DNA from 3 places in the Neobacillus sp. GCM10027624 genome. Region 2 is predicted to be linked to each of the others. Evidence: predicted binding sites of a transcription regulator. Region 2 holds the regulator's gene; each other region holds the start of a gene.

Region 1 (8,423 bases), on a different contig from region 2:
ATCCCGTTTTCTTTTTGTGCTAACTAAGTGTTAGTTGTACAATAATACCCAAATTTAATGAAATTGTTTGGTAAATAATTGGTGTCACTTTAGGAGGTAATCTGCACTTATTTTAAGTGCTATTTTGCACTATAAATAAATACAAAAAGCCCAATTTCTCAACATTAAAATTGAGAATTTGGACTTTTATCATTACTACAGGGTGACGCCCGTTTATGGAAGATCGTTATTGAAGCAATGCACTCTCATATCTATTCTTTTCAAGTATCCGTACAGAGCTAACATTCTCATGAATTACCATGGCATGGAGTATATAAAAGATTAAGTGATTTAAATACCACTTTCATCATCATTAAAACGATTAGATTTGTTTAGATTTAATCAAAACCATGATCCAATAATAGGATATCGAAAAGGACGGTCATTAATTGCTTTAACAATTCCAACAATCGGAGCTATTATAGCAATGAGTCCAAAAATAATGAGGAATGGAATCCCGATTAATATCCAAGAAAAAAAAGCAGACACTGAGATTAAAATACCAATTACAATATGAAATACCAAAGCCTGTAAGGATAAGCTTTTAATTTCTCGATCTGAAATAATAAAATATGTGATAATGGGAACTAGTATAGGTGCAAACCAAGTACTAGCATGAATCAATATTTTGAAACCCTTATTTTTCATTTAAAATTTACTCCTCTTTGTATCGTAATATTTAACAAAACTTTATTCATTAATCATTATAAAGTTTGGGTTAGAATAGTACATCAGGCTATGAACTAAATCGTTATACGACTTTGGTCGTAGTCCAAATCAAAATTCCAGTATGCGAACTATTCTTTTTTATTTTCCAATATATGGTATGATGCTGAGATTTCTCCATATTTTGCCCGATTGCTGAACAAAGTTTAAAATGTACACATTTATTATTTGTTACAAAACTCGTGGTTAAAAACTTTTTTAAATATCTTGCAACCAATATTATTATCAATTTATTCCTTTCATTTCCTCTTGTAAAATTCTTCACCCAGGTTGGGGTTTTGAGTTTAAAAAAATAAGACCTAAACATTTTTTCATTTTATCTGTTTCTATGGAATCATCATTTATATTTATCAATTATTAGTAGAGCGAGCTATCTATAAAGAATCTAACCAAAATTAATGAGATTGTGAATGTTTGTACTTAAACTCTAACGGGCAGAAATGGTTAGGAAGTAATTATAAATTGTTTTAGCTTACTGTATAAGGCAGTAGGCTTTTTTATTGAAACTACAATTACATATTGTTTGAAAAATAGGGGAATATTGTACAACAAAGGTTTGTTTGGTTAGATGGAGGTTTATTTATGGAGAAAGGCAATCAGGTTAAGCTTACATCAGCAGAGATAACAGCTCTTTGGGCATCCTATATTAATGATACTGCCATAGCTTGTAAGTTTAAATACTTTTTAACCATAGTTGAGGATGAAGAGATTAAAGCACTAGTCAAACATGCTTTTGGGATCGCTCAAGGAAATCTTAAAACACTAACTGAGATTTTTAACAAAGAAAAGTACCCAATACCTTATGGATTTAAACTTAATGAGGATGTAAATGTAAATGCTCCTAGGTTGTATTCAGACACATATTTTTTGAATTACCTCCACCAAGCATCACAAATTGCTCTGCAAGGATACAGTATAAATCTGTCAGTATCAGTTAGGGCAGATGTTTACAGTCATTTTAGTGAGTGTATTTCACAATTAATAAATTTTCTTAGGGAGGTAAAAGAGCTTTTATTATCTAAAGGTCTTTATATCAGGTCTCCTTATTTACCTGTACCAGATGATATTGATTTTGTTAAAAAACAAAGTTTTCTTAAAGGGTTTTTTGGAGAAAAGAGACCATTAGTTGGGACAGAAATATCAAACCTCTATGTTAATTTTCAAAGAAATGCTTTTGGAGTTGCAACCTTAATAGGATTTAGTCAAGTTGCAAAGTCAGAAGAGGTAGCCAAGTTTTTATTTAGAGGTGTAGAAATTGCAAAAAAGCATTGTGATGTTTTTGGAGCTATCCTTAGAGGGGATTACCTTCCAGTACCTATGTCATGGGATTCAGATGTAACAGAGTCTACAACTCATACTTTTTCAGATAGACTTATGATGTACTACACTACATCCCTTATTGCCCTAAGTATTGGTTTTTATGGTACAAGTATGGCAATGAGTCCTAGAAGGGATATAGGTCTGAATTATGTAAGGCTTACTGCTGAAATAGCTTTGTATGCTGAAGATGGGGCTAATATAATGATTAAAAATGGATGGCTAGAACAGCCTCCTATAGCTCCTGATAGGGATGAATTAATAAAAAAATGGAATCAATTATAATCCATATTCAAGTCCTTCTGCATAAAAACAGATAGGGCTTATTTTATTACATTAGGACTTAAGCAATTTCCTTCCAGATATTTTGTGAAGAGTTTCACTTAAACGAATGGGTGCAAGAGTTGAAGATGGAATCACTTCAGACGGTCCTTTAAGTATTTACAACTATAAACCAAGTTTTCTTATATCTGCAGGAAGCTACAACTATTGCACTGCAATTGTTTTTCGCAAAGTCCCAGCGAAACGAATTGTCGTTTAGTGTATTTGGCAGAATTTGAGAATTGTCGTCGTTTTCGAAGGGAAGGGTGTTTAGAATTCCTTCAGCGCTGTATTGCATCTTGTTGAGAAATCGAGGATGGTAATTTCTTTGTAATTAGAGCTGTATTAAGCAGCTCTTTTATTTTTCTATTCATATAGAACGTTCGTTCGCATATAATAATACCGAGGTGGTTATTATGACAATTCGTGATCGAGGCGTTATGAAATGGCAATTCGCGTTTGGACATCCCGAGCTAATAAAGGGGCAGCGGGATCTATGGCGAGACCAGGAACGCATTAATAAGCCAATCATAGACGAGGATCAAGCGGAGGAGTTCGACCTGCGAATACAGTATGCAACAGAATACAATCATGCGGTAAAGCTGACGGTATGGAATGACGGATTTACTTCAGTGATAACTGGCCGTGTTCATTACGTCGATCCAATAACGCATGAGCTGCGGATAGAAGTAAAAGCCGGTGAGTTTGAGCGGGTGGCGTTCGATAGTGTAGTCGGAGTGAAGGTCGTTGATTAAATAACAAAAACGGCAGCAAATTTACGCTACCGTTTCTATTCCTTTAAATGGGTGCTGATGGAAAGATGGGTGAGCTTGGTAACAACTGATAATGGAATATCGAGTTACCCTCTTGTGGCACACCAGCAGTGTAAATCCCAATTACGTTGGCACGCATAGGTGACGGTGGAGCAGATACAAAGCTTTCTACATTTGTTCGAATCCACAAAGTATCGCTGCACCTTTTTGTGAAAATAGATCTTATATGAAAATTCCAAACTTTTACTATATGAACCATAAAAAATTTAACGTAAAAAAATTAAAGGGATGGTTTAGATAAAAAGTGCTTTTTCTGCTCAAGATAATTTAACAATCTAAAAAATTGAGGCAAGATCACACATATAATTAGGATTCGAAGAACCTGTACGGCTACGACAAAGGTCGAGTCACCATGGAGGACGACAGAAGTTGTCGTCATTTCAGCAATCCCGCCTGGTGCGAATGCAAGGATAGAGGTGATTAGTGAAATCCCTGTTATTTTAGCAACTAAAACCGCACACATAAACATCGAGAAAATGAGACCGACCGTACTTAAGAAAGATACGATGATCGTCCGTTTTAACCCGATAAACATGCTTTTCTGAAAACGCGAGCCAATGCTTGCTGCAATCATGATCTGCGATAAAATGATTACTTCATGAGGCCACCACGAAACGATGTCACTGCCAATCATGAACGAACCAAGAGATTGGCCAATGGCAACCCCCACCATGCTTCCAATCAGCCAGGGAGCAGGAAACCGTAAAAATTTGATCAACCAGTAGCCCGCATAGGCAAATCCCATAAAGGCAAAAGTCCAAAGTAACATCTCGATTTTAAATCCCGGGTCTGCCAAAACCGGAAGGGGAACAGAATTCGCCGAATTTCCACTGTGTGAAGCCGAAATAGAAGCAATCAACGGAATCATTAGGATCACTAAAAACACGCGCATGGTTTGAATAATGCTGACAATAGCCGTATTTGCCCCTGCCTCTTCTGCAATCCCAGGCATGGCGGATAATCCACCAGGAGCCGTTCCGAAAAAGCTGGTCATCATATCCGTATTACTATATTTCCAGAGTACGAGACCGGAAAGTAAGGAAAAAATGATCGAAAGAAAAAGCATAAGAATGATGGCAAGCCAATTTTCTTTAAAAACATGCAAAAAAGTCAAGTTGATTTTTTGTCCCAAATGAATGCCTAGAATAAACTGCCCCATAAATAACCAGTATTTTGGCATCCCTTTTTGATTCTCATTACCCCTTAAAAAGGATGGCCTCCAAAAGGAAAGGAAAGCAGCTGCCAAAAATGTGCCGATCATCCATCCAATGGATAGGTCGGTCAATGAGATCAAGAATCCTCCTAAACTACTTATCAATATAAAACAAACACTGCGAAAAAAGGTGTTTTTTCCATTCATAATCTAGCCTCCTTGCATCAAAATATCCAATGAAGATTTCGTAATCTAAATATAGTATAATCAAAGCAATAAATAAAATATGGAATTTATATTGGAAACCATAATCAAAAGTTATTTCTTAAGGGATACAAGGTGATTTCGATGGATGAAAGAGACTGGATGGTTTTGCAAACCCTTTATCAAGAAAAAAATATAACCAATACTGCTAAAATACTGCATATTTCACAGCCGGCTTTAACCAATCGGTTAAAAACAATGGAAAGCTACTTTGGAGTTAAAATCGTGAATCGAAACTGGCGCGGAGTCGAATTTACTCCACAAGGTGAATATCTTGCAAAAAATGCACATGAAATGTTATTGCGAATCCAAAGGATGAAAGAAACAGTCCTGAATATGGAGAAAAAAATATCAGGTACATTAAGGCTGGGTGCTTCAACGTTTTTTACGGATTATAAACTTCCCGGATTATTAAAACTTTTTAAAGATCAATACCCTGATGTCGAGTTTAAAGTAGTAACTGGTTCCAGCAATGATATTGCCCATTTAATGTACAATCATGATGTTCATGTCGGCTTTTTAAAAGGGGAATATGGCTGGAAGGATCAAAAAAAGTTTCTCTTCGAAGAAAGCATTTGTATTGCTTCAAAAGAAGAAATAGACATGAACCGACTGCCCAGTTTACCAAGAATTGACTATGAAACGGATCCATTATTAAAAGCTGTAATTGATAACTGGTGGGCTGAAAATTATTCACAGCCTCCACTCGTTAGTATTAATGTGGATAAAGCAGATACTTGCAAAAAGATGGTCGGTTATGGCTTGGGCTACGCAATTATGCCAAGCATGAATATTGATGATCTTGTACATATCAATAAAATTGAAATTAAAAACAAGGAGGGAGAAAAAATCATTCGAAAGACATGGATGTTCTACCATGAAGAATCTTTAGAATTCAACGTAGTAAAGGCCTTCGTCGAATTTGTAGAGGGGATTGACCTTCAATCCATTACCTAGGGTGGGATTAGCTGGTCAAAAACGGAGGTACATGGGGAGTTGTATAACAATATTCATGTACCACCGTTTACATTAGCTGACACAAAAATTTATACCTGCTTTCTTTTACGATGCGGGCAATACGGAAATATTTTTAAAATTCCTAATGATGAACGAAACCCACTCCTTAAAAAAGAGTGGGTTCTATAGCGGGCAGACAAAAACTATCCCTTAATTTTCTCCTTTATAGGCATCTAGGAATAGTTGTCCAAGATTACCCTTTCCTTTGAAACCTAAATCACGTAGGCCATGATCGATCACAGTTAATACAGATAGAACTTTTTCCATGAAGGCATTTTCGCCCATATGACCAATTCGTAAGATGACATCTTCATATTGCGCCAAAGAAGTAGCGATAAATAAATTGTATGTTTCTTTGATATGTTGTTGTAATCGTAATGCGCCTATTTCTGCTGGAATGATAAGGGCCGTTACCGTATTGGAGCATCCTGATTCTAAGAATAAGGTTAGTCCATATTCCTGTATAGACTTCCTTACAGCGCGCGCAATTTTTGTATGTCGCTTATAAACAGCCATTTGTCCTTCTTTTAAAATATTGTCCAAGGCAACATCTAAAGCTTCAATATTGCCAGCGGGCATTGTATAAGGCAAGGTGCCTTTTTCAATATATCCCTCGAAAATTTGTAGGTTTGCATAAAATGATGCAATTGGCGTTACACGGTTATTCATTGCTTTTTTAGCGTCCTCACTAACGGAAACGATCGCTAAGCCAACAGGTGCTGAGATAGCCTTTTGCGTACCTCCACAGCAAATATCAATTTGATTTTGGTCGACATCGATGGGTTCACCAACCATACCAGCTACTGAATCTACCACTGTTAGAATGCCATATTCTTTTAGTACGGGAGAGAGTTGACTAACATCATTTAAGATGGACGTTGGTGTATCACAATGAACAAATGTTGCATATTTGAAGTCATGATCTTTTTCTAAAAAAGTGCGTAATTCTTCAACAGGTATGTCTTTATGATAGTCAAAACTTAAGACAACAGGTTCTCCTCCATACATTCTGACAAAATATTGAAAACCTTCACCATAGATCCCGTTATCGAGTACGAGGACACGGTCACCAGGTTCAGTTAAGCTCGCACAGGCCGCTTCCAAAGCTAGAATTCCTTCTCCAGCAAGCAGCAGTACTTCATTTGTAGTACCCATGACCTGGCCCATTTTTTGGCATACCTCATGGTAATAGTGGATGAATTCTTTATCAAAATCCGGGTTATTTGTTTTTTTAGCTAACGCCAAGCGTACATTCTCACGTACGTCCGTTGGTCCTGGTGCATAGTTTGGGTTATATCTCATATGTATCCTTCCTTTTTAAATCAGAGTATTTTATGGAGTAATAGTAGCAAATAATTGGTATATTTAAAAGGATCAATTTATCCTAACCTATAGGGGTTAGTTTAAATAAAATACCGATTTATGGATCTGATCTGGTTGGAATATGGTTTCTAACTAAAATGATAAAGAATAATGCATCGCCATTTTCCTGAACGAATGAGGTGCTTCTTTAATGAGCTGGCTTCGAAATGATGGCAGTCTTTTTTATATTAAATATATGGAGCCTTTTTTTATGTAAATGCATCTTACTATCGAACAACAAAATAAACATTTTTTTTCAAAAAAAAATCACAAAAAATACAGGAAACAAATGGAGGGAATCAAAATGATTTCATTATTTTTTATATGTATCCATACAGTTTTGGAAGGAACTTACTAAAGATAAAAGCAGCATTCCTGTATTTAAGGAAATATAAGGTAAAAACAAGCTTCTTTTTTGTCATTTTTGACTGTTTGTCCATATCATTAAGGCAATTATTTCCATATACTTCTAGAAAGAATTTTTTCTGGAGTTGATGTGTTTTATGAGTAAGAATGTACTAGTGATTGCCGCTCACCCCGATGATGAAATTCTTGGAAGCGGCGGAACGATAAAAAAACTAGTAAATAATGGGTACAGAGTCATTTCCGTCATTGCCGCAAAAGGACGAAAGGAAGAGGAACATCACATCAAACCTCTTATGTTAAAAGCCAACAAACAAATGGGGGTGGAAGAGGTAATTTTTTTGGAGTTTCCTAATCTATTATTAGAAACCAAACCTCTTCATGAAATCAATAAATCGATTGAAGCCTTATTGGATAAGTATGATCCATCTATTATATTTACCCATCATTATGGTGACACCAATCGTGACCATCAAATTTTGTTTCAAGCGGTATTAACGGCAGCACGGCCACTGCCTGGAAAAAGGCCAGTGGAAATTCTATGTTTTGAAACCGTATCCTCGAGTGAATGGAGTCAGCATACCAATGACAAAGAATTTAAACCAAATTATTTTGTCGATATAACAGACACAATTGAAGAAAAAATTAAATCTCTAGAGCATTATGACATAGAAATGAGACCATTTCCTCATCCGCGCTCATATGAAGGTGTAAAATATTTATCTCGAGTACGAGGAATGACCGTCGGTGTAGAATACGCAGAAGCATTTGAAATCATTAGGAGGGTATGGAAGTGAGCAAAGCTAAAGTGAGTGATTTGCCCCCATTGCCTGCTCATTTCCCATATCTAATCAAAGCCATGGATCAATATTACGGTGTAGCTTCAAATTTTGTGTATGAACCAATAATAAAAAAAGACAAGGCACCCGAAGGAAAAAAGGAAAACAAAAAGCTTCGAATTCTCATTACGACCTTTTGGGACTATCACGTGATTGGAGGTTTGCAAAACTATATTGCCACACTTAAAG
Region 2 (8,423 bases):
TCTCAGGTTTGTATCCTTGTTGGACTGCCCTTTTCATACCACGCTTTATTTTGATGTTATGGAGCTTGCGCTGGTATTCCTCTACCATCCCAACAATTTGTAACACCATTGAATCTGATTCAGAAAGCTGCAGTTCTCCGTTGTGTGATATACAAAAAAGCTTTATATCTTCTTTTAAAATACAATGCAACAGAGCAATCTTTGCATTACCTCTGCCCAATCTCGTTTCATCCTGAATTAATACGGCCTGGATCGGTTCATCTTTAATTGTTTGAAGCAGTTGAAGAATCCCATCCCTTTCCAGTTCATAACCACTTGCTTGTTCTTTAATGATGGATACAACATCAAATTGATACTGTTTAGCGAGCTGGATGAGTTCTTCCTCTTGCCTTTTAAGTGAGGTTTCCTGTGTCTCTTTTGTTGTACTCACTCGGCAATAAATAATTGCTTTCATACTTAATCTCTCTTTCTATTCTTCAGCAGCACTTGCTAACTCTGTAGTAGATAAGGTTTTCTTATTAACGGGAATAACAATCTCTTCACCAGGATAAATGTTTTCATCTTCTATTTTATTATGGAGTTTAACCCAATTTACGAATTCCTTATTGGAAAGAGAATGCTCATTTGAGTATTCCTTAGAAATTTTCCAAAGGGAATCTCCTTCGGAAACAGTTATTTTTTTATAGCGTTCATTTGCGGATGAACTAAAATCAATCGAAAGTATAAAAGCAAATAGGCAGCTTAATCCAATTAGAATAATAGAAAATGAGTATTTGGTCCATATTTTTTTCATTACAAACACCTCTCGACAGAATATATGTTCGTTTAATTGATTTTATTATAATCCGAACATCTGTTTGTTGTCAATAATATTCGAACTTATGTTTGTATAAAACTGGCGAACATGCTATAATTAAGGTAACAATTACTAGTGGCGAGGTGGAAATTACCATGGCTAAAATTTCTAAACGGCAGCAGGATATTCTTGATTTCATTAAAGGCGAGGTAAAGAAAAAAGGGTATCCACCCTCTGTTCGGGAAATCGGTGAAGCAGTCGGTCTTGCTTCCAGCTCTACCGTTCACGGTCATTTAGCTAGATTAGAAAGTAAAGGGCTTATTAGAAGAGACCCTACTAAACCAAGAGCAATCGAAATTTTAGAAGTAGATGAAACAGCTCAAATCCCAAGAAATAACGTTGTCAATGTTCCTGTTGTCGGTAAGGTAACCGCCGGGCTTCCGATTACAGCGATAGAAAATGTTGAAGAATATTTTCCACTTCCCGAAAGACTTGCTCCATCTGATGAACACGTATTTATGTTGGAAATTATGGGTGAAAGTATGATTGAAGCAGGGATCCTTGATGGGGATTATGTCATTGTAAAACAGCAGCCAACCGCTAATAACGGTGATATTGTTGTCGCAATGACCGAGGAAGATGAGGCAACCTGTAAACGATTTTTTAAAGAAAAGGATTATATTCGCCTTCAGCCGGAAAATTCCGCAATGGAACCAATCATTTTAAGGAATGTCTCTATTTTGGGAAAAGTGATTGGAGTTTATCGACATATACATTAATAAAAAAAGTCAGTACAAAATAATGTGCTGACTCTTTTTTATAGGGATTTCACTATATTTATTTTACAAATATTGAAAATTCAGTATTTTTTACCCATTTTTTATAGATTACAATTTTAATATAATGGAATTACACCAAGATTTACCTTAGGTCAAAAATTTAGGCTTAAGGAGGTTGAGAAACTGTGTTAAAAGGCATTATTTTCTCTTTCATAATCGGTGGTGTAGTTGGAATTCTTGGACATGTTCGAAAGCATGGAAAAATCATCATGCCGCGTAAGACAAAAAAGTTCATTTATCTTGGGTTTTTAGAAGAAATGCTTCTTGGCGCCTTTGCTTCACTGCTTCTTGTTTTGTATATTTCCCCTAATTCTTATGTTGAGAAAATGACCATCTCGATTACCGCAGGGATTGGTGGTGATTTAGTTCTGACCGGTTATAAGCAATTCAAGCAAAATGGTTCAGATTAAATGCAAACCCCTAAATCCCATAAGCTTACTTGCATAATAATAAAACTCCTAAGCAGCAATGTGCTTAGGAGTTATTTTGTATTAATACATAGACATGTATTGTTCTCTTTCCCATGGGTGAACTACTGTACGGAACATATCCCACTCGATTTCTTTCGCTTCAACAAAATGTTCGAAAATATGTTCACCAAGAGCAGCGACCATAGTTTCGTTGGCTTTTAACTGATCCAATGCTTGTGCTAATGTTGCAGGAAGATCGATGATGCCTTCTTCGATTCTTTCTTCTTTGCTCATTACATAGATGTTGCGGTCCACGGCCGCAGGAGGAGTTAAATTATTTTTAATTCCATCTAAACCTGCTTTCAAAAGAACAGCTAAAGCAAGATATGGGTTTGCTGCAGGGTCAACGCTGCGCACTTCTACACGTGTGCTCATTCCACGTGAAGCCGGGATACGAATTAATGGTGAACGGTTTTGTGCAGACCATGCTACATAACAAGGTGCTTCGTAACCAGGTACAAGACGCTTATAAGAGTTTACTGTTGGGTTTGTTACAGCTGTAAAGCTTGGAGCATGCTTCAAGATTCCAGCAATGAATTGACGTGCAGTATCACTTAGTTCAAGATCACCAGTTGGCTCAAAGAATGCATTTTTGCCATCTTTAAATAGGGATAGGTTGCAGTGCATTCCTGAACCATTCACACCGAATAATGGTTTCGGCATAAATGTTGCGTGTAAACCATGTTTGCGTGCGATGGTTTTTACCACAAGTTTGAATGTTTGAATTTGGTCACAAGCTGTTACAGCATCAGCATATTTAAAATCAATTTCGTGTTGTCCAGGAGCTACTTCATGGTGAGAAGCTTCAATTTCAAATCCCATTTCTTCAAGCTCAAGAACGATATCACGACGGCAGTTTTCCCCTAAATCGGTTGGTGCTAAGTCAAAGTAGCCGCCTTGGTCGTTTAATTCAAGAGTTGGTTCACCTTTTTGATCTAATTTAAATAGGAAGAATTCCGGCTCAGGTCCTAGGTTAAAGTTTGTGAAGCCAAGTTCTTTCATCTCTGCTAGAAGACGTTTAAGGTTATTACGTGGGTCTCCGGCAAAAGGTTTGTCATCTGGAGTATAGATATCACAAATTAAGCGGGCAACTTTACCTTTTTCCGCAGTCCAAGGGAAAACAACCCAAGTATCAAGGTCAGGATGAAGGCGCATATCAGATTCTTCAATCCGTACAAATCCTTCAATAGAAGAACCATCAAACATCATTTTGTTATCTAATGCTTTTTCTAATTGGCTGATTGGAATCTCGACGTTTTTAATCGTTCCAAGGATATCTGTGAATTGTAAACGAATAAATTTAACATTTTCTTCTTGTGCCAAACGTTGAATATCTGCTTTAGTATACTTAGCCATTTTATTACCCCCTATTAATAATTAAATGATTAATGGAAAAAGCGTGACATATCTCCCTGTCTTAAAGTTGGACGGCTTAATTTGTTCGTGTGCAACAATTCATTGCGAAGTAGTTTTCTAAGCTGTTCATCCGTTAACTCACGTTTGGATTTTTCAGCCTGTTGTTGAATAATATTGGTTTGTTGCTCTTTCACAAGGAATAGCTGTTTGATCCCAGCCATATTGACCCCTTGATCAATTAAATCCTTGATTTCTAAAAGCCGGTCAATGTCATTTAAACTAAATAAACGCCTGTTTCCATCCGTTCTTGCTGGAGAAATTAATTCGTGCTCTTCGTAGTATCGGATTTGTCTTGCAGTTAATTCCGTTAGCTGCATGACTGTTCCGATGGGAAACAGTGGCATGGAACGGCGAATTTCTTTTCCGCTCACCTATCCTCGCCTCCCTTTTCGTAATTCATATTGTTATTATATTTGGTGTTAGAAAATATGTCAATCATATGTTAGATTTTCTAACATGGTTTTTTATTTGAAAATTTTTAGATTTCAATGATGGGTATTATTATGTAACGGTATTATTTTAAAATATACATAGTGCCATTTATATATAATTTTTTATGTTCATATGTTCTGAGAGGTTTTTTTAGTTCCCGGGCAACGGATTTTTTCATCTTTGGAGGCACTATGAGGCCCTGATTGTTCCCACTCAATCGGTTTTTTCGCCTTCACAGGCACTACGTTACCTTGTTAGTTCCCGCTCAACCGATTTTTTCACCTTCACGGGCACTATGTTACCTTGTCAGTTCCCGCTCAACCGATTTTTTCACCTTCACGGGCACTATGTTACCTTGTCAGTTCCCGCTCAACCGATTTTTTCACCTTCACGGGCACTATGCGATCTTATCAGTTCCCGCTCAACCGATTTTTTCGCCTTCACGGGCACTATGTTACCTTGTCAGTTCCCGCTCAATCGGTGTTTTCGCCTTCACGGGCACTATGTGATCTATTAGTTCCCGCTCAACCGATTTTTTCGCCTTCACAGGCACTATGTTACCTTGTTAGGTCCCGCTCAACCGATTTTTTCGCCTTCACGGGCACTATGTTACCTTGTCAGTTCCCGCTCAATCGGTGTTTTCGCCTTCACGGGCACTATGTGATCTATTAGTTCCCGCTCAACCGATTTTTTCGCCTTCACAGGCACTATGTTACCTTGTTAGGTCCCGCTCAACCGATTTTTTCGCCTTCACGGGCACTATGTTACCTTGTCAGTTCCCGCTCAACCGATTTTTCCACCTTCATGGGCACTATAAGCCCCTGTCAGTTCCCGCTCAACCGATTTTTTCGCCTTCACGGGCACTATGTTACCTTGTTAGTTCCCGCTCAACTGATTTTTTCACCTGCACGGGCACTATGTTACCTTGTCAGTTCCCGCTCAACCGATTTTTTCGCCTTCACGGGCACTATAAGGCATTGATAGTTCCCGCTCAACCGATTTTTTCACCTTCACGGGCACTATGTTACCTTGTCAGTTCCCGCTCAATCGGTTTTTTCGCCTTCACGGGCACCTAGAACACCTCAAAGTTCTCACGCAAACAACGTTTTCACCTTCACCGGCACTTAGCCCGATTATAAAATCTCGAAAAAGGGCCGCCACAAGTAGCAACCCTCATAGTTTCAGCTAATTTAGTTGAATTAATCCTTTTTCCAGCAAACGATCCACTGCCAGGCAAACAGCTATTTTAACATGTGAATAGGTGAGACCGCCCTGAACATAAGCCACATACGGTGGCCGGATTGGACCATCTGCCGTCAGCTCAATGCTAGCTCCCTGAACAAAGGTTCCGGCCGCCATAATCACATCGTCCTCATAGCCAGGCATATAAGCAGGATACGGAGTGACATGTGAATTAATCGGCGAGGCAAATTGAATGGCCTGGCAGAAAGCCACCATTTTATCGCGGTCATCAAATTGTACCGCTTGAATCAGATCTGTCCGCTCCGAATCCCATTTTGGTGATGAATTCATCCCCAATTTTTCAAGCATAGCCGCAGTAAACACAGCACCCTTCACAGCTTCCCCCACCACATGCGGAGCAAGGAAAAACCCTTGATACATTTCCTGAAGACTGTAAAGAGAAGCACCGGCTTCTGCGCCAATACCAGGTGAAGTCATCCGGTAAGAACAAGCCTCAACCCACTGTTTTTTCCCAACTATATAGCCGCCCGTCTTGGCAATTCCGCCGCCAGGGTTTTTGATCAGGGACCCGGCCATTAGATCGGCCCCAACATGACACGGCTCCAATTCTTCAACAAACTCACCATAGCAATTGTCCACAAACACGACAACATCGCTTTTGATTTCTTTAACAAATGTAATCATTTCTTTGATTTCAGCAATCGTAAACGATGGTCTGGTTGCATAGCCCTTTGAACGTTGGATACCAATCATCTTGGTATTCGGCTTGATTTTAGCTGCAACCGAATCCCAATCAATTGAACCCCTGCTACTTAAAGATACACTATCATAGCTAATCCCAAATTCCTTTAACGACCCGACCCCGTTCCCGCGAATCCCAACAATTTCTTCAAGCGTATCATATGGTTTTCCGGTCATATATAAAAGCTCATCACCCGGTCTGAGTACTCCAAATAATGCAATGGAAATCGCGTGGGTGCCGGAAATAATTTGCGGGCGGACAAGACCTGCCTCTCCCCCGAATACATCTGCATAGACTAATTCCAATGTATCTCGGCCAATGTCATCATAGCCGTACCCTGTTGTCGGGATGAAATGAGAATCACTTACCTTATGTTTTTGATAACTTTGCAACACTCGAAACTGATTTACCTCAGCTCTTTCTTCAATCCTTTTATGTACCTCAGCAACTTGTCTCTCTACTTCCTTGACAATCGGCTGAAGATTTTCCCCATTTTTCAACTGTTGAAACATTTTGTATCTCCTATTCTACACTTTAAATTTCTCTAATTGTCCTGTAATCTGGTGGTCCTTAAGTGAATATCCCCGGCATTGATATAGCTGACTTTCCTCATTAAAACTGAGATCACGCAATACGGTTTCATTTTTTAATAAAGACAACAGCTTTCCTTCAGTCGATGGAACTTCCACTTGATATGGAACCATCGCTTCAATAACGACACTTTCCATTTTTCTTTTTAGCTCATTCCGATCCTCTTTGTCAAATGCACTAATAAAAACAGATGGGGTATTTGCAGTCGGAACAAAATCCGGGTGCTTCTGATCCCTTTTATTATAGACGGTTAATTGCGGGATATCTTTAACTTCTAAGTCCTCAAGCAGTTTATTAACTGTTTTTTCATGATGAAAATAATCAGGATTGGACATATCGACAACATGAAGCAGCAGATCTGCTTCCTTCACCTCTTCCAATGTGGAGCGAAAGGCAGCAATCAGGGTGGTCGGAAGATCCTGTATAAAACCAACTGTATCGGTAATTAAGGCAAGGAACCCGCTTGGTAAAATTAACTTCCGAGTCATCGGATCAAGGGTTGCAAACAACTGATTTTCTTCATAGGACTCTGCCTCGGATAGACGATTAAACAAAGTTGATTTTCCAGCATTCGTGTAGCCGACGATGGCGACTTGAAAGGTTTTATTTTTCTTTCGTCTCTCTCTGTAGCGGTCTCGATGCTGGACAATCACAGAGAGCTGTCCTTTAATATCATCAATCCTGCGGCGGATATGACGCCGATCCGACTCGAGCTTTGTTTCCCCTGGTCCTCTTGTTCCAATTCCGGCACCAAGACGGGATAAAGCCGTGCCCTGTCCGGCTAGGCGCGGTAAAAGATATTGGAGCTGTGCGAGCTCTACCTGTAATTTTCCTTCCTTTGAACGTGCCCTTTGGGCAAAGATATCAAGTATCAGCTGGGTTCGATCAATAATCCGAGCACTGATTTCCCCTGCTAAATTTCTCTTTTGGCTAGGGGAAAGTTCATCATTAAAAATGACTAGATCGGCATCAAGTTCTTCCGTTAATGCCTTTAATTCTTCGACTTTCCCTTTGCCTAGGTATGTAGCTGGATGGATGCGTTCACGTTTTTGAGCAACCGAAATCAGGACTTCACCTTGTGCTGTCTCTGTTAAGGAGGCCAATTCATCCATCGAATATTGAAAACGCAAATCGTCCATCTCTTGTGTTTGGCATCCAACAAGAATTGCTTTTTCAACGGTTTCCTTTGTCTCCGTATTTTCCATCAGCATTCTTCCTTTCGAAAAGTTCTTCCATCATCATATCAAATCATTCCAAAATTCTCTAATTTCCACCAAAAATCAGTTGATTTATCACCTTTAAATGTTAAAATCATATTTGTTTATATTAATATATTATTTTTATATAATGTTTTAGATAAAAGAAATTTTGGGGAGAAATGAGAAGAAATGACTTGGGAAGTGCTAAGTATGATTGGTACAATTGCTTTTGCTGTCAGTGGAGCAATTGTAGCAATGGAAGAAGAATATGATATTTTGGGAGTTTTTATTTTAGGAATTGTTACAGCCTTTGGCGGTGGTGCGATTCGAAACTTGTTAATTGGTGTCCCTGTATCGGCCTTATGGGAGCAGGGATTACTTTTTCAAATAGCCATTATTGCTATATTAGCGGTATTTTTGTTTCCTGCAAATTTACTGAAGCAATGGCAAAAATGGGGAAATTTATTTGACGCGATTGGACTTTCAGCTTTCGCCATTCAAGGAGCCATCTATGCTTCTAACATGCACCATCCCATAAGTGCAATTATCGTCGCTGCTGTTTTAACGGGAATCGGTGGTGGGATTATTCGTGATTTATTAGCAGGACGAAAACCGATTGTGCTACGGTCTGAGATATATGCCGTTTGGGCGATTCTAGCTGGAATCATCATTGGCTTAAAGATTGCATCTAGTCCATGGGAGTTATATACCTTATTTGCAATCGTGACCGTTTTA
Region 3 (8,423 bases), on a different contig from region 2:
CATAGCCTTGTTTCGTAACGGTGACAATAACATCTTCGCTAGGAACCATAACTTCCAGATTAATTTTCAATTCTTCGATTTCCGCTTCAATTTTTGAACGGCGCTCATCAGCAAAGCGTTTTTTCACGTCTTTTAATTCCTTTTTAATCACGGAAAGGAGTTTTTTCTCGCTCGCCAAAATCGCTGTCCACTCCTCAATTTTCTTGGCTAGCTCTTCTGCTTCGCTTTGGAGTGCTGTAATATCTGTGTTTGTTAAACGATAGAGTTGTAAAGAAACAATGGCTTCTGATTGCGGTTCGGTAAAGGCAAATTTTGCGATTAAGTTATCCTTCGCATCCCGCTTATCCTTTGATGCACGGATGGTCGCAATCACTTCATCGAGAATCGATAAAGCCTTCATTAAGCCTTCAACAATGTGCTGACGCTCCTTCGCTTTATTGAGCTCGAACTCAGTCCGTCTTGTTACCACTTCTTTTTGGTGTTCAATATAAGCATCCAGTAGTTCACGAAGGCCCATTTGTTTTGGCCGCTTATTATAAATTGCAACCATGTTAAAGTTATAGGTAACTTGCAGATCACTATTTTTATATAAGTAGTTTAATACGCCCTCTGCGTCAGCATCCTTTTTTAATTCAATGACAATTCTTAGCCCGGTTCGGTCCGTTTCATCCCGGACTTCGGAAATTCCTTCTACTTTTCGATCCAATCGGAACTCATCAATTTTTTTCACGAGATTTGCTTTATTCACTTCATACGGAATTTCCGTAATAACAATTTGCTGCTTGCCGCCGCGGATTTCCTCAATTTCGGCTTTACTGCGGACAATGATTTTCCCTTTACCAGTTTCATAGGCTTTTTTAATACCGTCAATCCCTTGAATAATCCCGCCGGTTGGAAAATCTGGACCCTTGATAACGGTCATCAAATCCTCAACCGTTACGTCCGGCTGATCCATTTTCATAATAACACCATCAATGACTTCTCCAAGATGGTGTGGCGGTATTTCCGTTGCATACCCTGCAGAAATACCGGTAGACCCGTTTACCAAAAGGTTTGGAAACATTGCAGGCAATACGGTTGGTTCTTTTGAGGTATCATCAAAGTTTGGAATAAACTCAACGGTGTGTTTTTCAATATCCCGCAAGAGTTCCGCCGCAATGGCTGACAATCTTGCTTCGGTATAACGCATCGCTGCAGGAGGGTCACCGTCGACGCTACCGTTATTTCCATGCATTTCGACTAGGACATTGCGAACCTTCCAGTCCTGACTCATTCGTACCATTGCTTCATAAACAGAAGAATCACCATGAGGATGGTAGTTGCCGATGACGTTACCAACTGTTTTCGCTGATTTTCGGAAGCCTTTTTCGTGTGTATTGCCTTCCACATGCATGGCATAAAGAATTCTTCGTTGTACCGGTTTTAAACCATCACGTGCGTCCGGCAGGGCACGCTCTTGAATAATGTACTTACTATATCTGCCAAAACGATCACCAAGTACATCTTCTAAAGGTAAGTCACGAAATTTTTCAATTGAGCTCATCTTCAGATTCCCCCTCAGCGACCATGATGTTTTCATTCTCTAGTATCGTATCTTGTTCATCTAAGGTAAACGCGACATTGCTTTCAATCCATTTCCGGCGCGGTTCTACCTTGTCACCCATAAGTGTGGTTACACGGCGCTCAGCCCTTGCCAGATCGTCGATTTTCACTCGAATTAATGTTCGGGTCTCCGGGTCCATTGTTGTTTCCCAAAGCTGATCTGCATTCATTTCACCAAGACCTTTATAACGCTGGATGATATAGCCGCGGCCCACTTTTTTAATGGCTGTTTGTAGTTCATCCTCGTTCCAGGCGTATTCGATTACTTCTTTTTTTCCAGTCCCTCTGCTCACTTTATATAATGGCGGAAGGGCAATAAACACTTTACCCGCCTCTAGAAGCGGCTTCATGTAACGATAAAAGAAGGTCAGTAAAAGTACCTGAATATGTGCTCCGTCCGTATCGGCATCAGTCATAATGACGATTTTATCGTAGTTAATATCCTCTACGTTAAAATCAGCGCCTACACCGCCGCCAACTGCATGGATAATTGTATTGATTTCCTCATTTTTAAAAATATCGGCTAGTTTTGCCTTCTCGGTATTGATGACTTTACCTCGTAAAGGAAGTACTGCTTGGAAACGGCGGTCACGTCCTTGTTTGGCGGAACCGCCAGCAGAGTCACCCTCGACCAAATAAAGCTCATTTCTTTGGGGATTCCGTGATTGTGCTGGAGTCAGTTTACCGGAAAGCACGGCTTCTGAGCGCTTGCGTTTTTTCCCGCTTCTCGCATCTTCCCGGGCTTTTCTTGCTGCTTCCCGGGCCTGGTAGGCTTTAATTGATTTCTTAATAAGTAATGAGCTAATATCAGGATTTTCTTCGAGAAAATAAGAAAGATGTTCTGATACAACACCATCAACAGCGGACCTTGCTTCACTCGTCCCCAATTTTCCTTTTGTTTGTCCTTCAAACTGCAAAAGTTCCTCTGGAATGCGGACCGAGATAATGGCGGAAAGACCCTCACGAATATCAGCACCATCGAGATTTTTGTCTTTTTCCTTCAAAAGTGCAACCTTGCGGGCATAGTCATTGAACACCCGGGTCATAGCCGTCTTTGACCCTGCTTCATGGGTGCCGCCATCTTTTGTTCGAACGTTATTGACAAACGAAAGGACGTTTTCGGAATAACCATCGTTAAATTGAAAGGCAAATTCGACTTCTATTCCATTTTGGGCACCTTCAAAGCTGACGACAGGATGCAGAACATCCTTTTCCTCGTTTAAATATTCAACAAACGCTTCAATTCCATTTTCGTAATGAAATATTTCGTGGACATCATTGCGTTCATCATGAATTTCTATTTTTAAACCTTTTAAAAGAAAGGCTGATTCTCTTAACCTCTCACATAATATTTCAAAATTATAAGTAGTAGTCGAAAAGATGGTTGGATCCGGCTTAAAATGAATGGTCGTACCCGTCTGATTGGTTTTGCCGATTTTTTCAAGCGTGGTAACCGGCTTTCCCCCATGTTCAAAACGCTGTTCATAAACAAAACCGTCACGTTTGATCGTTACGGTTAACCATTCTGACAAAGCGTTTACGACGGAAGCGCCTACTCCGTGCAGCCCTCCGCTCGTTTTATAACCGCCTTGACCGAATTTTCCTCCGGCATGTAGGACCGTTAAGATCACCTCAGGTGTTGGCTTCCCCATTTTATGCATTCCTGTTGGCATGCCGCGTCCTTTATCTACAACACTGATGGAATTGTCTTTGTGTATTTTAACGATGATTTGATCACCGAAGCCGCCAAGCGCTTCATCGACGGAATTATCGACAATCTCATAAACGAGATGGTGCAGACCCCTGGAATCCGTACTCCCGATATACATCCCGGGACGTTTCCTGACGGCCTCCAAACCTTCTAGCACTTGTATGGCATCATCATTATAATCAAAAGCTTGCTGAGTTCTTGCCACTAAAATACCCCTTTCATCCCTTACAAAAGAAAACATAATTCTGTTTGCATATCTAATTAGTAAATGAATCATTCGTTTAAAAGAATTAAAAATCCTTTAAAAATTTTAAAATAGAACGAATGTTTGCCGACTTTATTTTATCACATTTCTTGCGGCGTCTATGCTTAATTGTAGCGATTTATTTCGATTTGGCAAATACGTTCTCTAAAAGAACATCATTTTATCATCCATATTTGACAATTTCCTTGGAAAATAAAAACAAAAAAACTGCTGTTTTTTAGCAGTTTTTAAAGTCACCTTTATTATTTGGTTAACGCATGCTCCACCTTAATACAGCGGTCCATAATGACGGTATAACCCTTATCCTTTAAAAATTGATATGCTTCTTCATTCATGCATCCCTGCTGTGACCAAAAGATATCGCTGTCAATCTCGTCAAATTCCTTCGCAACCTCCAATAATTGCTCAGAACGACGGAAGACATTGACAATATCAACATGACCTTCGATATCCTTTAACGAAGCTACCGCTTTTATACCAAGCGCTTCATCAATTGTTGGATTGACAGGAATGATCTCATACCCCGCCTTTTGCATGGCTTCGGATACCATGTAAGAAGTGCGATCTGGATTATTACTTAATCCAACCACTGCAATTCTTTTTGCTTTTTTTAATATCGCGCCTAATTCTGCCCGACTTGGATTTTCAATTGCCATTCATGCCACTTCCTTCATCCTTTTCCTCTATTTTACCTCTTTCTCAAGCGAAATCCAAAAAACAATACTTATTTTTTGTGTGTGTCTTGCATTTTGTAAGTTTTTCATAATGAGAATCACTTGAATCTATTTAGGAAGTGATTTTTGGAATGGAAAGGCGATAGCGGGTTCCTTCACCGAAAGTTTCAGCAGTTATCGAGCCATTCATGTTTTCAAGAATGACCTTGGTAATGTATAAGCCGAGTTTCGAATCCTCGGACCAACTGCAATTGCTTGCATCAAACATTTTTAATAGGAGTTCTGGTTCTACTCCACCGGCATTATCCATGATTTCCGCGACAAGATGGTCGGAAGTTTCATTGATCGTGATAAATAATTTTCGATCTTTTATTTCTTTTTTTACAAATGTATCTCTTATATTAGTTAAGAGATTGAGGACCACCTGGCTAAATTCGTTAGAATATCCATAGGCCTTTTGCTGCTCCCGATACTCAAAGTAAACACGAATCTTGTGTTTTTTAAGAAAAAAGGAGAATATGGACAATGCGGCCTCAATCGATTCTGCTAGTGAAAACGCACATTTTTCTTTACTTGGACGATAAAATTTACGAAAATCTTGAATCGTGCCGGCCAAAAAATCAATTAATATCATACTCTCATTTGTAAATTGGTCCATGTATTGGTCGTTCATTTCCTCAAATCTTTGTGCATCTCTTATGTCTTGGATTAAAAGTGACAAGTGTTTAAGGGGCTGGCGCCATTGATGCCCTATGCTTGCGATGATTTCGCCCATCGCTGCTAGTTTTGCCTGTTGAATCAGCATTTGGTCCTTTTGTCTGTTTTTTGTAATCTCATCTTGAATACGGTTTTCTAACATTTGAATCATTGCCTCATACTTTTCAGTTAGTTCCTGATAGGCATCATCACGATTCTCTTGCTTGTTCATAAACTACCACCGCTTTCATTGGTTGTTGATTATATGCAACAAACCGACCATTCCTTATGTCGAATTGGCCGGCTCTTATCTTTGTTTTTCCTTTTAATGGTTACTTAAATTATATTTGGGGATGTTGTTGCAAGCAATAAAGAATCAAATCTTTTGAAAAATCTCCATATTTTCGTAATGAATTTGCCTTTATTTGTTCTTTTTTAATAAAAAAATAACCAGCGGTTTGCCGGTTATTTTTTGGTGATGGATTTGTTTGTGTTCATGTTTAAGGCAACCCAAGCATTGTGATCAGCAAAGAATCTTGACCAGCTGGCAACTCCTGCTAGGTCATATTTGGCTGCTAGTTCTGCTCGTTTTTTTAAAGAAAGTTCATCCTCAATCCAAATTTTATACCTGGTTTTCTCTTTCGCATCATAGTATTCCGCATAGTTTTGACCGCTTTCCTCATCATATGTTGGCTTCAATTTCTTTTCCTTCATCCATGACTTTACACGATCCATTGTTAGTGTTTTTGCAGAAATCTTCTCTGTTCCATCGTTTTCCGTTTCAATCATCCATAGCCTGGCATATAAAGGCACACCGAGAATCAACCGTTCATTCGGAACCTCAGTTAGCAATGTCCGTAAATTCTTTTCAACCCACGGCAGACTGGCTACACTGCCCGCCCCAGAAGCTGCTCCCCAATGTTCATCATATGCCATGACAATCAAATAATCCGCTAATTTGGAAAGTTCTTTTCGTTCATAAAAGGAGGACCAGTTGTTATTATCCCCTGCTGAAAAGGTGATATCCATAGAAACGATCAGGCCTGCTTCGTGCATATAGGGGGCGGCTTCCCGCATCAATTGCGTGACCAATGGTCCATCTTCGCTGTTAACATTTTCAATATCAAAATTAATTCCCTGCAGCTTGTACATTTTACTGAATAGCAACAACTGGCGGATCATTTTTTGACGAGTTTCATAGTCTTTTAGTGCATCATGGGTTAGTTCCGGATCAAAGCCATTAGAAAACAATCCCCAAACCTGATAACCTCTTGATTTTGCCCATTTACTATAGGCAAGGGACGCAAGGTTTTTAATCGACCCATCCTTCTCCTCAAGTGAAAACCATGTTGGTGAAACGACATTCACCCCTGCCATATTGGGAATATGCGAAGGGTTAGGATTTTTTGTATAGACTGCTTCCCAGGTTAATTGGACCGGTCCGTTTATTTTCTTAGGATGTACCTGTTTACTTTCCCGGTTAATTCTAATAGTTACCGTTTCCTGTTTATGGACAAATTCTTTTTTGATATAGCCACTAATACCGGATTGGTTGCGAACGAGATAATAACCTTCTTTCTCTCCCTCTATCCAAACAGGTTCCTGCTTTTTCATTTGTACAGTATAGGGTGCCCTTAGTGTCGGCTTTGTCCTAAGTCTTAGTTTTTCCTCGTTTATATCGTCGGATGTGAGTTGCCCTTTTACCAGTTTCTCACCATTCCTTTGAATCCAGATGGCGCCACTATCCTGCAGTTTTCGATATTGAATCGGATACAAAGATAGGATAGGATCAAGAGCGACGAAAATTTCTCCATCATCTGTTTTAATCGGTGATATCTGCAGCTTAACCGGTTTCTGATTCACGAAATAGGTTAAGGAATCCGTAGGCATTTGAATGACTTTATCTGCCGTTGTGATAATGATCGAATGCGACTTTTCATCGTAGACAATGCTTTTATCGATATTTTCTTGTAAGAAGGAAAGTGGGATATAAACAGTGCTTCCCTCATGTAAGGCATTTCCCTTCTGCTGTTTATTAAATAGAATCGGGTATGTACCATGAAAATAGGCTGTTTTTTCTTTCGATGCGAAAGGATAAAGGATTAAGAGAATCGAAGAAATAATCAGCAAAATGGCGATAAACAATCCACCGATCATCCATTTCGGTGATAATTTTTGATTCTTACAGTATTCAACGCGTGCCATGTTTCTTTTTCCCCCTTATGACTATCGTAAAGTATCGAATTGGAATTGAGAAGGTGCTTTTTCCTTTTTCTGATAGAACTTTATCAGGAAATCTACATTTTCGCTCATAAAATAAAGGAAGGATGGCGTTTTCGTAAATCCATGATAAAATAAATACACTGGATCTATTTGTAGAAGGAGATAAAAGTAAATGGTTCAAATTATTTTGTGCATGATCCTTGCTTATTTGCTGGGCTCGATTCCGTCCGGGTTAATCATCGGAAAAGTATTTTATAAGACAGATATTCGTGAGCACGGCAGCGGTAATTTAGGTGGAACGAATACCTTTCGAACACTGGGTGTAAAAGCTGGATTGGCTGTGACACTTGCAGATATATTAAAAGGGACTCTAGCGGCCTATCTGCCACATATTTTTCATTTGGATTTAAATGAATTAATCTTTGGGATTTTTGCGATTATCGGACATACCTATCCTATTTTTGCGGGTTTTCGCGGCGGAAAAGCAGTGGCCACATCAGGCGGTGTTCTGCTGTGCTACGCTCCATTTCTATTCTTAACTGTCTTGGTCGTATTTTTTATTAGTTTGTTTATCACAAAATATGTTTCTCTTTCATCGATGATTGCTGGTGTGTTTGCCGTGATTTATGCAATTTTCCTTATGGATAGGGATATCCCTTTAATCATTGTCGTCTTTTTTATGGCCTCCTTCGTGGTTTATCGGCATCGGGCAAATATTAAACGGATTATCAATAAAACAGAGCCGAAAGTGAAGTGGCTGTCTCGTAATCATTAAACAAGAGCACAAAGCTCTTGTTTTTTTCATAAAATCTTCAAATTAGCTTCCATAAAAATGATAGGAACTACGATAAAATAGATGTAGAGGCTACCATATTATGGAGGGGATTTTTATGGAGAGTGTGAAAGAACTAATTACTTTTTCAACAACGATTTCTGAAAATGCAGACCCAAGCGAGTTTTTAATTCAATTTTCCTCCTGTGAATCTTGTAATGAGCACGAAAAGCCGATTAAGGTGACAAAAAACTTTGATGAATTAATTGATTTTCTTGAAGAACTGGAAGAATGAAAAAAGTGGAGCGTTTATGCTCCACTTTAAATTTTTAATAATTGGAACCGGCCTTTTCCAAGTACATCTTTGACATAATCAAGCTTTGTATGATCAAAGTAGACATAATCTTTTTCATGAATAAGGATTTTTAAGTCATCAAATGTAAACAATTGGTCACCTTGTATTTTCCGCTCTTCCAGAGA

What was found. Region 2 encodes LexA, which represses DNA repair genes until DNA is damaged. Its sites were predicted from a motif close to CGAACATATGTTCG; they were not measured.
Region 1: ACFQZ9_RS02225 (YolD-like family protein) is a predicted target of LexA. The motif match lies at 2,780-2,793, and genes of this name have one in related genera.
Region 3: parE (DNA topoisomerase IV subunit B) is a predicted target of LexA. The motif match lies at 3,631-3,644, and genes of this name have one in related genera.

What each region holds. Positions count from the first base shown of each region.
Region 1 is NZ_JBHTHD010000002.1:461,151-469,573, reverse strand. It holds gene ACFQZ9_RS02235 (DUF4870 domain-containing protein) at 382-687, opposite strand; gene ACFQZ9_RS02230 (DUF3231 family protein) at 1,348-2,367, shown strand; gene ACFQZ9_RS02225 (YolD-like family protein) at 2,820-3,158, shown strand; gene ACFQZ9_RS02220 (AbrB family transcriptional regulator) at 3,457-4,596, opposite strand; gene ACFQZ9_RS02215 (LysR family transcriptional regulator) at 4,738-5,610, shown strand; gene ACFQZ9_RS02210 (pyridoxal-phosphate-dependent aminotransferase family protein) at 5,821-6,972, opposite strand; gene ACFQZ9_RS02205 (PIG-L deacetylase family protein) at 7,536-8,192, shown strand; gene ACFQZ9_RS02200 (glycosyltransferase family 4 protein) at 8,189-8,423, shown strand, end outside.
Region 2 is NZ_JBHTHD010000003.1:477,425-485,847, reverse strand. It holds gene ACFQZ9_RS07325 (recombinase family protein) at 1-454, opposite strand, end outside; gene yneA (cell division suppressor protein YneA) at 470-793, opposite strand; gene lexA (transcriptional repressor LexA) at 952-1,575, shown strand; gene ACFQZ9_RS07310 (DUF4257 domain-containing protein) at 1,761-2,045, shown strand; gene glnA (glutamine synthetase family protein) at 2,127-3,461, opposite strand; gene ACFQZ9_RS07300 (MerR family transcriptional regulator) at 3,491-3,892, opposite strand; gene ACFQZ9_RS07295 (methionine gamma-lyase family protein) at 5,139-6,410, opposite strand; gene hflX (HflX GTPase family protein) at 6,426-7,694, opposite strand; gene ACFQZ9_RS07285 (trimeric intracellular cation channel family protein) at 7,878-8,423, shown strand, end outside.
Region 3 is NZ_JBHTHD010000002.1:37,122-45,544, forward strand. It holds gene parC (DNA gyrase/topoisomerase IV subunit A) at 1-1,543, opposite strand, end outside; gene parE (DNA topoisomerase IV subunit B) at 1,530-3,518, opposite strand; gene ACFQZ9_RS00205 (CoA-binding protein) at 3,821-4,234, opposite strand; gene ACFQZ9_RS00210 (sensor histidine kinase) at 4,365-5,180, opposite strand; gene ACFQZ9_RS00215 (glycosyl hydrolase family 18 protein) at 5,414-7,153, opposite strand; gene plsY (glycerol-3-phosphate 1-O-acyltransferase PlsY) at 7,344-7,946, shown strand; gene ACFQZ9_RS00225 (hypothetical protein) at 8,062-8,238, shown strand.